Regions from separate parts of the Bacillus sp. MUM 13 genome, predicted to be linked through region 2. Evidence: riboswitches for the same ligand, from Rfam matches in the RefSeq annotation. Region 2 holds a riboswitch; each other region holds the start of a gene.
What was found. A riboswitch is a leader RNA that binds a small molecule or an ion and turns the genes downstream of it on or off. The one in region 2 is predicted to bind S-adenosylmethionine.
Positions count from the first base shown of each region.

Region 1 (2,202 bases), on a different contig from region 2:
TTTTCCGGGGTTCACGGAGCCTGATCCAAGCTATGGAAATATCGTATACAGTGATGCAGCGGGCCCGGCTGCTTTTATTACCAAAGCACGTGTCCAGTTACTAAGGGATCTGGGGCCTTCGCTCAGTCCCCAAAGCGCCTTTCAATTCACTCTTGGGCTTGAGACCCTGCATGTAAGGATGAAAGAGCACATATCCAATACCGGGAAAATCATTGATTATTTAGAAAACCATCCGGCCGTAACTTGGGTGTCACACCCAGGGCATAAAGATCACCCTGATAGGAAACTGGCAGATAAATACCTTCCAAGAGGAGCAGGGGCCATTGTCATTTTTGGGATTGAAGGCGGCAGAGAAGCAGGAGCCAAGCTGATTAACTCCATACAGCTATGGTCACATGTAGCAAATGTTGGAGACGCAAAAAGCTTAATCATCCATCCTGCCAGCACAACCCATCAGCAGTTAAATAAAGATGAACTGATTCAATCTGGCGTAAGCGAGGATTTAGTAAGGCTATCAATCGGCATTGAAAATGCAGACGATTTGATTGAAGACCTTGAACAGGCGATTGAACAGGCAACTGGCCTGGCGTCCTTGGCTGTAAAATCTTTATAATTCGGAAAGAGAGGGTGCACATGCATTCTCTTTCTTCACTGATTCACGAAAAATTGTTTATCAAAGGATTTAAAATTTTTACTAACTTTTAAACGTTATGCATTGACACTTTTTCTTTCTGTATGTTACGATCACTTTCGTAATTAAAAATGAACATAATTGATGTGAACCGTCAATTACATATATCTGTTGCTCTTATCGAGAGAGGTGGAGGGATGTGCCCTATGAAACCCGGCAACCGGCAAGGATTTCCTTGAAAAGGTGCCAATTCACAAAAAGCTGATAAAGCTTTTAGAGATGAGAGAAAGGCCTTAGCTTATCTTGCCTTTCTGCTCATGCAGAAAGGCTTTTTCTGTTTAAGGCACTGATATTGGCCTTGCGCCATGCATGAAGAACAGATAATGCGCAATGATATATTGTAGATGGATACATGATTTAGCAAAAGTTTACTATGTTCATAGGCTTATACGGATAAGAGGTGGATTCAATGATAACGGTATCGAAAGTAAGTAAGCTATTTAAATCCAGCCTTGCGAAAGGCGAACCTATAAAAGCTGTTGATTCTGTAGATATCTCAATTGACAAAGGAGAAATTTTTGGGATTATCGGCTATAGCGGTGCCGGGAAAAGTACGCTGATCCGGATGCTGAACGGTCTTGAAAGGCCGACTGAAGGCTCGGTTCTTGTAGCAGGCAGAGAGATTTCCCGAATAAAGGGCGCGGAGCTTCGAAGCGCAAGACAAGAAATAAGCATGATTTTCCAGCACTTTAATCTATTATGGTCCAGGACTGTCGAAGAGAATATCTCCTTTCCCCTGGAAATTGCAGGCGTCCCGGCAAATAAGAGAAAAGAAAGGGTCAGCGAGCTTATTAATCTGGTCGGCCTAGAAGGGAGAGAGCGTGCATATCCCTCGCAGCTAAGCGGCGGACAAAAGCAGCGTGTCGGCATTGCAAGGGCGCTTGCCAACAATCCCAAGGTGCTCTTGTGTGATGAAGCGACTTCAGCACTTGATCCCCAGACTACTGATTCCATCCTGGAATTGCTCGTTGATATCAATAAAAGGCTGGGTCTTACCATTGTTTTGATTACGCATGAAATGCATGTCATCCGCAAAATCTGCCATCGTGTTGCTGTCATGGAAGGCGGCAGGGTTGTGGAGCAGGGACGTGTTTTGGAGGTTTTCCGAAATCCGACTGCGCAGATTACCAAACGTTTTGTCCAGCAGGTCACAGAACCAGAGGAAACAAAACCCGTATTGGATCATATTGGAGTCCGCTATCCAAAGGGCAAGGTCATACAGTTAACATTTATAGGAGAAAGTACAGAAAGTCCGCTCATTACCGGGCTAATCCGAAACTTCAATATCGATGTTAATATCCTCCAGGGGAAAATATCGCATACGCAAAATGGCCCTTATGGCACTCTGTTCATACATGTTGATGGAAAAAGCGATGAAATCACCCGTGCGATCACGTATTTAAATGAGCAGCAGGTAGGCGTGGAGGTGATATCAAATGCTGACTGATTTACTTCCAAATGTGGTTTGGGCAGATATGTGGGCAGCGACGAAAGAAACCTTATACATGACT
Region 1 is NZ_MLYQ01000031.1:17,409-19,610, reverse strand. Features, by position in the region: gene BIV59_RS09780 (O-acetylhomoserine aminocarboxypropyltransferase/cysteine synthase family protein) at 1-613, shown strand, start outside; SAM riboswitch class I at 806-917, shown strand; gene BIV59_RS09775 (methionine ABC transporter ATP-binding protein) at 1,101-2,138, shown strand; gene BIV59_RS09770 (methionine ABC transporter permease) at 2,128-2,202, shown strand, end outside.
Region 1: another riboswitch for S-adenosylmethionine. It lies ahead of BIV59_RS09775 (methionine ABC transporter ATP-binding protein); the one in region 2 lies ahead of BIV59_RS13610 (alpha/beta hydrolase).

Region 2 (2,202 bases):
CATGTGTAATCAGGACAATGGTAATGCTGTAAGCTTTATTTACCTTTCTTAACAGCTCAAGAACATTTTTTGTTGTTTCTGGATCCAATGCGGATGTTGCCTCATCGCAAAGCAGGATTTGGGGATCTGTCACAAGGGCCCTCGCGATTCCGACACGCTGTTTTTGTCCGCCAGACAGGTGGCCCGGATAAACATTTTCCTTTCCGCTTAGTCCAACAAATTCAATGAGATCCAGCACCTTTTTTTGAACATCCCGCTTCTTTTTTCCCTGCAGATATAGCGGCATTGCAATATTGTCAAAAACGGTTTTAGCAGAAAGCAGATTAAAATGCTGAAAAATCATCCCAATTTCCCTGCGTGTTTTCCTAAGTTCACTTTCATTCAATGACATCAAGTCCAATCCATCAATGCTGATTGTTCCTTCTGTCGGTTCCTCTAACCGATTAAGACATCTTATTAACGTGCTTTTTCCTGCTCCTGAAAATCCTATGATTCCAAAAATATTTCCCTTATCTATTGTCAAAGAAATATTATTTAGTGCATGAATAGGGGTTTTTCCCTGATAAACCTTTGAAACATTTCTGATTTCAATCAATTCTAATTCCTCCTACGGCGCTATTAACCAATTATCCTTATAAGTTTAATCAGAAATATACATATAAGCCGCCCCTTTCTCCAATCTTCCGGAAACGAAAAAACCCTTCTTTTATCCATGACAGATAAGAAGAAGGGTTTATATGTATAAGCCGATCTACTTCTTATCTTTCAAACCGATTGTATCGATTTGCAGGAATTAGCACGGTATTTGCAATAAGAAGCAAACCCGTTGCCGAGGTTTCGCAGGGCCAGTCCCTCCACCTCTCTGGATAAGTAATAGCATTTATTCAATTGTTTTTTAATTTGTAACTACAATATTAGGCGGGCTTAAGGGATAAGTCAATATTTTTTTAAAATTCCCAATAAAAATTTCCGGCTGGTCCTTCTATTTTATGTCTACAAAAAGAATTCAGAACAAGATTTTACAGATAAAAGAGGGAACGGTTGACGAAAAAAATCATATCGTGTTATTATAAAACCAAGTAAATTAATAAGAATAGTTAATTATAAACTTCATATACCATTATCACGAGTGAACGAGAGATCTGGCTCAATGACTTCACAGCAGCCTCATGAAAGGTGCTCCTACCAGCAAAGCATATTTGCTTTGGCTGATAAGATTTGTCTAAAAAACTTTCTTTGCAGCCGGGCAAGGAAAGTTTTTTATATTAGAAAGGAGTTTTTCTCATGTCATTATCCCCTGTTATTCCTGGTGCTGAATCCTTTTTCTATCCCGGCAATTCTACAGGAATTTTAATTTGCCACGGCTTTAACGGGACTCCTCAGAGTGTTGAATATTTAGGGAGCCAGTTTGCCGAGAAGGGATATACGGTTTATGCACCCCGTTTAAAAGGGCACGGATCAGCTGCGAGCGACCTGAAAGTCTGTTCTTATCAAGATTGGATTCAAAACCTGGAAGACGCCTACTGCGTTCTTCAGCAAACCTGCAGCAGGGTTTATATCCTGGGGCAGTCTATGGGCGGGGCTTTGGCCATTGATTTGGCTTCGAAGACAAACTGTGATGGCGTCATTACAGTTAATGCAGCTTTAAAGGTGCCGCAATATGAGCAATACCGAAAAGTCCAATCCCCCCTTTTCATCCCGGATGGCTCACCAGATATCAAGGATCCATCGGCAAAAGAAATCACCTATCCAGAAGTGCCGCTGCACTCAATTAAGCAGCTGCTGTCACTTATGGATAAGACTAGTGAAAATGTTAAAAAAACAACCTGTCCCCTGCTTCTGTTTTATTCGGTTGAAGACCATGTGGTTCCGGCAGAATGTTCATTTTATCTTTATGATCAGGCCGCTTCGCCTGAAAAAGAACTCATCGCCCTTAAACAGTCATACCATGTGGCCTCCCTTGATTATGATAAGGAACACATTATCAAAAATACGCTTCGCTTTATTGAAGAACATTCCAAGAAAGAAATGGCATCATAATATTGTTTAACAGACTCCTCTGCGGGTAAATAACAAGTAAACCAATGAAGGAGGAAGATAAAGATGAGCGGTTTATCTGATAAAGTCAAAGGTGCTGTAAATAAAGTCAAAGGTGAAGCCAAGGACCAAATGGGCAATGCCAGCGATGATAAAAGAATGCAG
Region 2 is NZ_MLYQ01000047.1:37,817-40,018, forward strand. Features, by position in the region: gene BIV59_RS13605 (methionine ABC transporter ATP-binding protein) at 1-595, opposite strand, end outside; SAM riboswitch class I at 756-873, opposite strand; SAM riboswitch class I at 1,118-1,218, shown strand; gene BIV59_RS13610 (alpha/beta hydrolase) at 1,285-2,040, shown strand; gene BIV59_RS13615 (CsbD family protein) at 2,104-2,202, shown strand, end outside.

Region 3 (2,202 bases), on a different contig from region 2:
TGAAGCCCTTCCTCTCGACTCTTTTAGTCAGCTTTATTTCTCCGCCTATATACATGTCCCCCCTGCTGTAAAGCTTTTGTACCCCCGGGTGTTCGATGCTCCCAGTTCCATAGACACTGCTTGCTTCTTTGCTTTTATCAGGTTCATAAATATCAGCGATAATTATGGTTCCGTACGTGATGCCATCATGGACCAGCCTTGCTTCTTCACCTATTGACAGGCTTTGTGCTGCTTCCCTGGAGGCGGGAAGAGTAATAGGAATGCTCCATACCGCTCCACTCAAAAGCCGCATATTTTCAACCACGGAATCATAATCCTTTTGTGCCAAAAATCCCTCAATCGGGCTGAAGCCCCCGGTTCCAATCAATTCAAGATCACTTAATGAAATAGCATCAAGCTCTATTTCTTTTTTTATATGTGCTGTCTCATAATGGGGATTCCACTTATTGATAAGTGTTCCTCCATGCGGTTTGCTTAGTGTCACGTTTTCTGGCCTCCCATGTTTTCTTGTGTTCTATTTTTGTGGCTCTTTTTTAATTTTTTTTATGAAGTATGAAGCCCGCACTCCGTTTTCCCGGTAGCTGACCATCTTCCTGACCTCAGGTCATCTTCATTCACAGCAGCGGCCGTACACGTTTCACAGCCAATGCTTGGATAGCCTTTATCATGCAAAATGTTATATTGCAGATCATTTTTATGGGCATACCGCCAAACATCCTTCCATGTCCAATGAATAAGCGGACAAATCTTAACAGATTTGAACTTATTGTCTTTATTAAAGTACTCGGTATTACCTCTGGATGGGGATTGTTCCCGCCTCAGACCAGAAATCCAGGCAAGCGGCATAGAAAGGACTTCATTCAAGGGAATGATTTTTCTGAGTTCGCAGCATTTATCAGGCTCCCTTTTCCATAATTCAGGTCCATATTGTTCTGCCTGTTCTGCAAGCGTCAGTTCAGGCTTCTTCATTTCAATCTGCAGATTCGGGTACCTTTCACTTACCCTTTCAATTAATTGATACGTTTCCTTGAAATGCAGGCCGGTATCTAAGAAAACAATTTTTGCCCTATCCGTTATCTTTGAAATCAAATCGATCATAACAATACCTTCTATTCCGAAACTGCAGGCATATACCAATTCATCAGCATAGGTTTTATAGGCCCAATCTAAAACTTCAAGAGCTCCTTTCGTTTCGCTGCCTGCTGGAAAATCAACAGGGGCATGTTCATCAAAATTCTGATACACCAATATACTATTGCCCATAAACAGCCTCCTTTTATTGTTCATTCCTGATTTTTGAATAAAAAAAGGCAGCATTAACAAAAACCCGCTAATACCGCCTCTAGTTGTCTAGTCAGCTATTTTTATTCATTTGTGAGCAGAGATTTTTATAAAAAAAAATCTTCCGCTTTGGAAAGATTTTGGCAATGTCATATAAACATATACCTTATCTCCCAAAATGCATCACATTTTGTTGGAGTTAGCACCTTGCATGCTATGCAGGTTGCCGGACATCATCGGGCCAATTCCCTCAGTCTCTCTAGATAAGTTTGATTATTAAGAATAATAACACAACAGGAAAATATGTCAATAAGTTATCTTATTTATTTACTTGGATATTAATTATCATCTCTTAAAAATATTACTATGCCGACGGACGCCATTTTGGACCTTTCATTTTGCATTTCACATATATTGCATCATGCGTTAATTTTAAGGGGGAATTTATATTTTTCCGATAAAGACACTTTTGAATTATATCATGGCTTCAGCCCAGAAAAAAAATGAAGCCTCAAAAAACCTGCTGAACCCCCAGACATTCACTGTGTTAAACACTCTTATAAAAAAAGAATTGGCTTTTCCTGCAGAAATCGATAAAGGCCTCCTGCCTCACGAAACAGCAATTGTAAGCAAGGTACGGGAAGAAACCAAACAAGCGAATCGGAATAACCTGACCCGAACGAACGCTTATCTTGATTGCTATGAAAAAAATCCGGAACTCCATTGGTCCCTGCTTGCCCATTTGGTATCCAGAAACGGCGGATATCATATGACAGATTTAAAAGGGGAGAGCATGAACCATCTTTTCGGCAAGGATGATCAGCAAATATTCTTCCGCTTTTTAGAGCATGCAAATGCAGCCATCTTTTCAGATGCCTATCCGCAGCTCCTGTTATATGAAATCTATAAAGAAAAACCCTT
Region 3 is NZ_MLYQ01000100.1:26,828-29,029, reverse strand. Features, by position in the region: gene sat (sulfate adenylyltransferase) at 1-484, opposite strand, end outside; gene BIV59_RS19340 (phosphoadenylyl-sulfate reductase) at 544-1,263, opposite strand; SAM riboswitch class I at 1,445-1,551, opposite strand; gene BIV59_RS19335 (DUF2515 family protein) at 1,763-2,202, shown strand, end outside.
Region 3: another riboswitch for S-adenosylmethionine. It lies ahead of BIV59_RS19340 (phosphoadenylyl-sulfate reductase); the one in region 2 lies ahead of BIV59_RS13610 (alpha/beta hydrolase).

Region 4 (2,202 bases), on a different contig from region 2:
TATAATGATTTTACTGCCTCTTTTAAGCTCAGCAGGCAAAAAGGCAAGCAATCCTGCTCCAAGGCCTCCGGCTGCACCGGAACCAGGCACATCCTTTACCTTTTTTCCAAGCTCCTTTTCAATGACCGCCGCATATCTTTCGAGATTATTATCAAGAAGAACAACCATTTCCCGATCTGCCCCTTTTTGTGGCCCGAAAATTGCTGAAGCACCTTTTTCTCCGGTTAAGGGGATGTCTACATCACATGCTGCTTCCACCCTGATATGCCGCAATCTTGGATCTGCATCGCTTAAATCAATGGAGCAAAGCTTTCCGAGAGCTCCACCCCCGTCTCCAATTTCCCTGCCGCTCTCATCCATAAGCTTTATTCCTAGCGCTTTTGCCATCCCTGCCCCTCCATCATTAGTGGCACTTCCGCCAATGCCAAGAATGATATGCTTTGCTCCCGCGTCCAGGGCAGCCAGTATCAATTCACCAGTACCTCTGGTGGTCGTATACAGCGGGTTTCTTTTTTCATAAGGAACAAGATGGATGCCTGAAGCTGCAGCCATCTCGATTACTGCTTTTTCTCCATTTCCGAAAATCCCGAATTTGGCATTCACCCTTTCACCTAGCGGCCCGGTGACTTCTTTTTCAATAATGTTCCCTCCTGTTGCATTTATAAGTGCCTGTACCGTCCCTTCCCCGCCATCTGCTAATGGGACCTTAATAATTTCAGCAGATTTAAAGATGCGGCGGAACCCCTTTTCTATAGAGTCTGCCGCCTGCATTGCAGTCATGCTTTCCTTGAATGAATCAGGGGCAATGACAATTTTCAATAAAAGCCCTCCTTTCGATCTTTCTATCTATATCTTTTTATTAAACACTTTGAACTTAAAGTGATGCCTCATAAATTCCTGAATTTGCTTCACTCTATTGCAGGGAAGATATATTTATATTAGTTGACATTACCCTATTTGTGTAGTAAATTCTAAACTAATAGAATAATTAGAATTTATTTCTTATCAAGAGAGGTTTAGGGAATTGGCCCGTTGACGCCTCAGCAACCTTCATTGCCCAGAACAATGAAAAGGTGCTAACTCCATCAAGTTTTAATAACTTGAAAGATAAGAAGAATGGCTTCCAATGTACTGTTAAAAGTCTTCTTCTTTAAGAAGGCTTTTTTATTTTATTCAGCTTAAGGAGTGGTGAACCTATGTACAATATTGACACATATCTGGCACAAATCGGAAATCGAAGCGAAAAAGAGACAGGAACTGTGAATGCTCCCATTTACCTTTCAACAGCTTACCGCCATGAAGGCATTGGGCAGTCCACAGGATTCGATTATTCCCGTACCGGAAATCCCACGAGGCAGATCCTCGAAAAAACCATAGCAGATCTTGAAGGCGGCGATCAGGGCTTTGCATGCAGCTCAGGCATGGCAGCAATATTGACGGTATTGTCGTTATTCCAATCCGGGGATGAGTGGATTTTATCCAAGGATTTATACGGAGGAACATATCGATTATTGGAACAGGGGTTCAAGAAATGGGGGTTAGTCTGTAAATACAGAGATACAAGCTGTCTGCAGAGCATTGAACATTCCATTACACCAAAGACTAAAGCCATTTTTATAGAATCCCCCACTAATCCTCTAATGGAAACAGCGGATATCGAAGCTATCGGCCAGCTGGCGGAACAGCACGGTTTGCTTTTAATCGTCGACAATACCTTTTATACACCGCTGATCCAAAAACCTATCCCGCTTGGAGCTCATATCGTCATCCATAGCGCTACAAAATATCTTGGCGGACACAACGACGTGCTGGCAGGGCTTATCGTTGCTAAAGGGAGAGATCTTTGCACTTCTCTCGCCCTTCACCATAATGGGGCAGGAGCTGTGCTGAGCCCATTTGATTCATGGCTTTTAATGAGAGGCATGAAAACACTTTCTCTTCGGATGGCCCGCCATGAATCCAATGCAAAAATCCTTGCTGAATACCTGTCCAATCACGAGTCCGTTTCAGAGGTCCTTTATCCCGGCAGAGGCGGTATGCTTTCTTTCAGGTTAAATGATGAGTCATGGATCAATCCTTTCTTAAAAGGACTTTCCCTTATCTCTTTTGCAGAGAGTCTCGGCGGAGTTGAGAGCTTTATAACGTATCCTGCAACACAAACCCATGCAGACATTCCAGAAGAAATCAGAACAGCGAATGGGG
Region 4 is NZ_MLYQ01000067.1:4,561-6,762, reverse strand. Features, by position in the region: gene BIV59_RS16095 (glycerate kinase family protein) at 1-819, opposite strand, end outside; SAM riboswitch class I at 1,000-1,114, shown strand; gene BIV59_RS16090 (methionine biosynthesis PLP-dependent protein) at 1,197-2,202, shown strand, end outside.
Region 4: another riboswitch for S-adenosylmethionine. It lies ahead of BIV59_RS16090 (methionine biosynthesis PLP-dependent protein); the one in region 2 lies ahead of BIV59_RS13610 (alpha/beta hydrolase).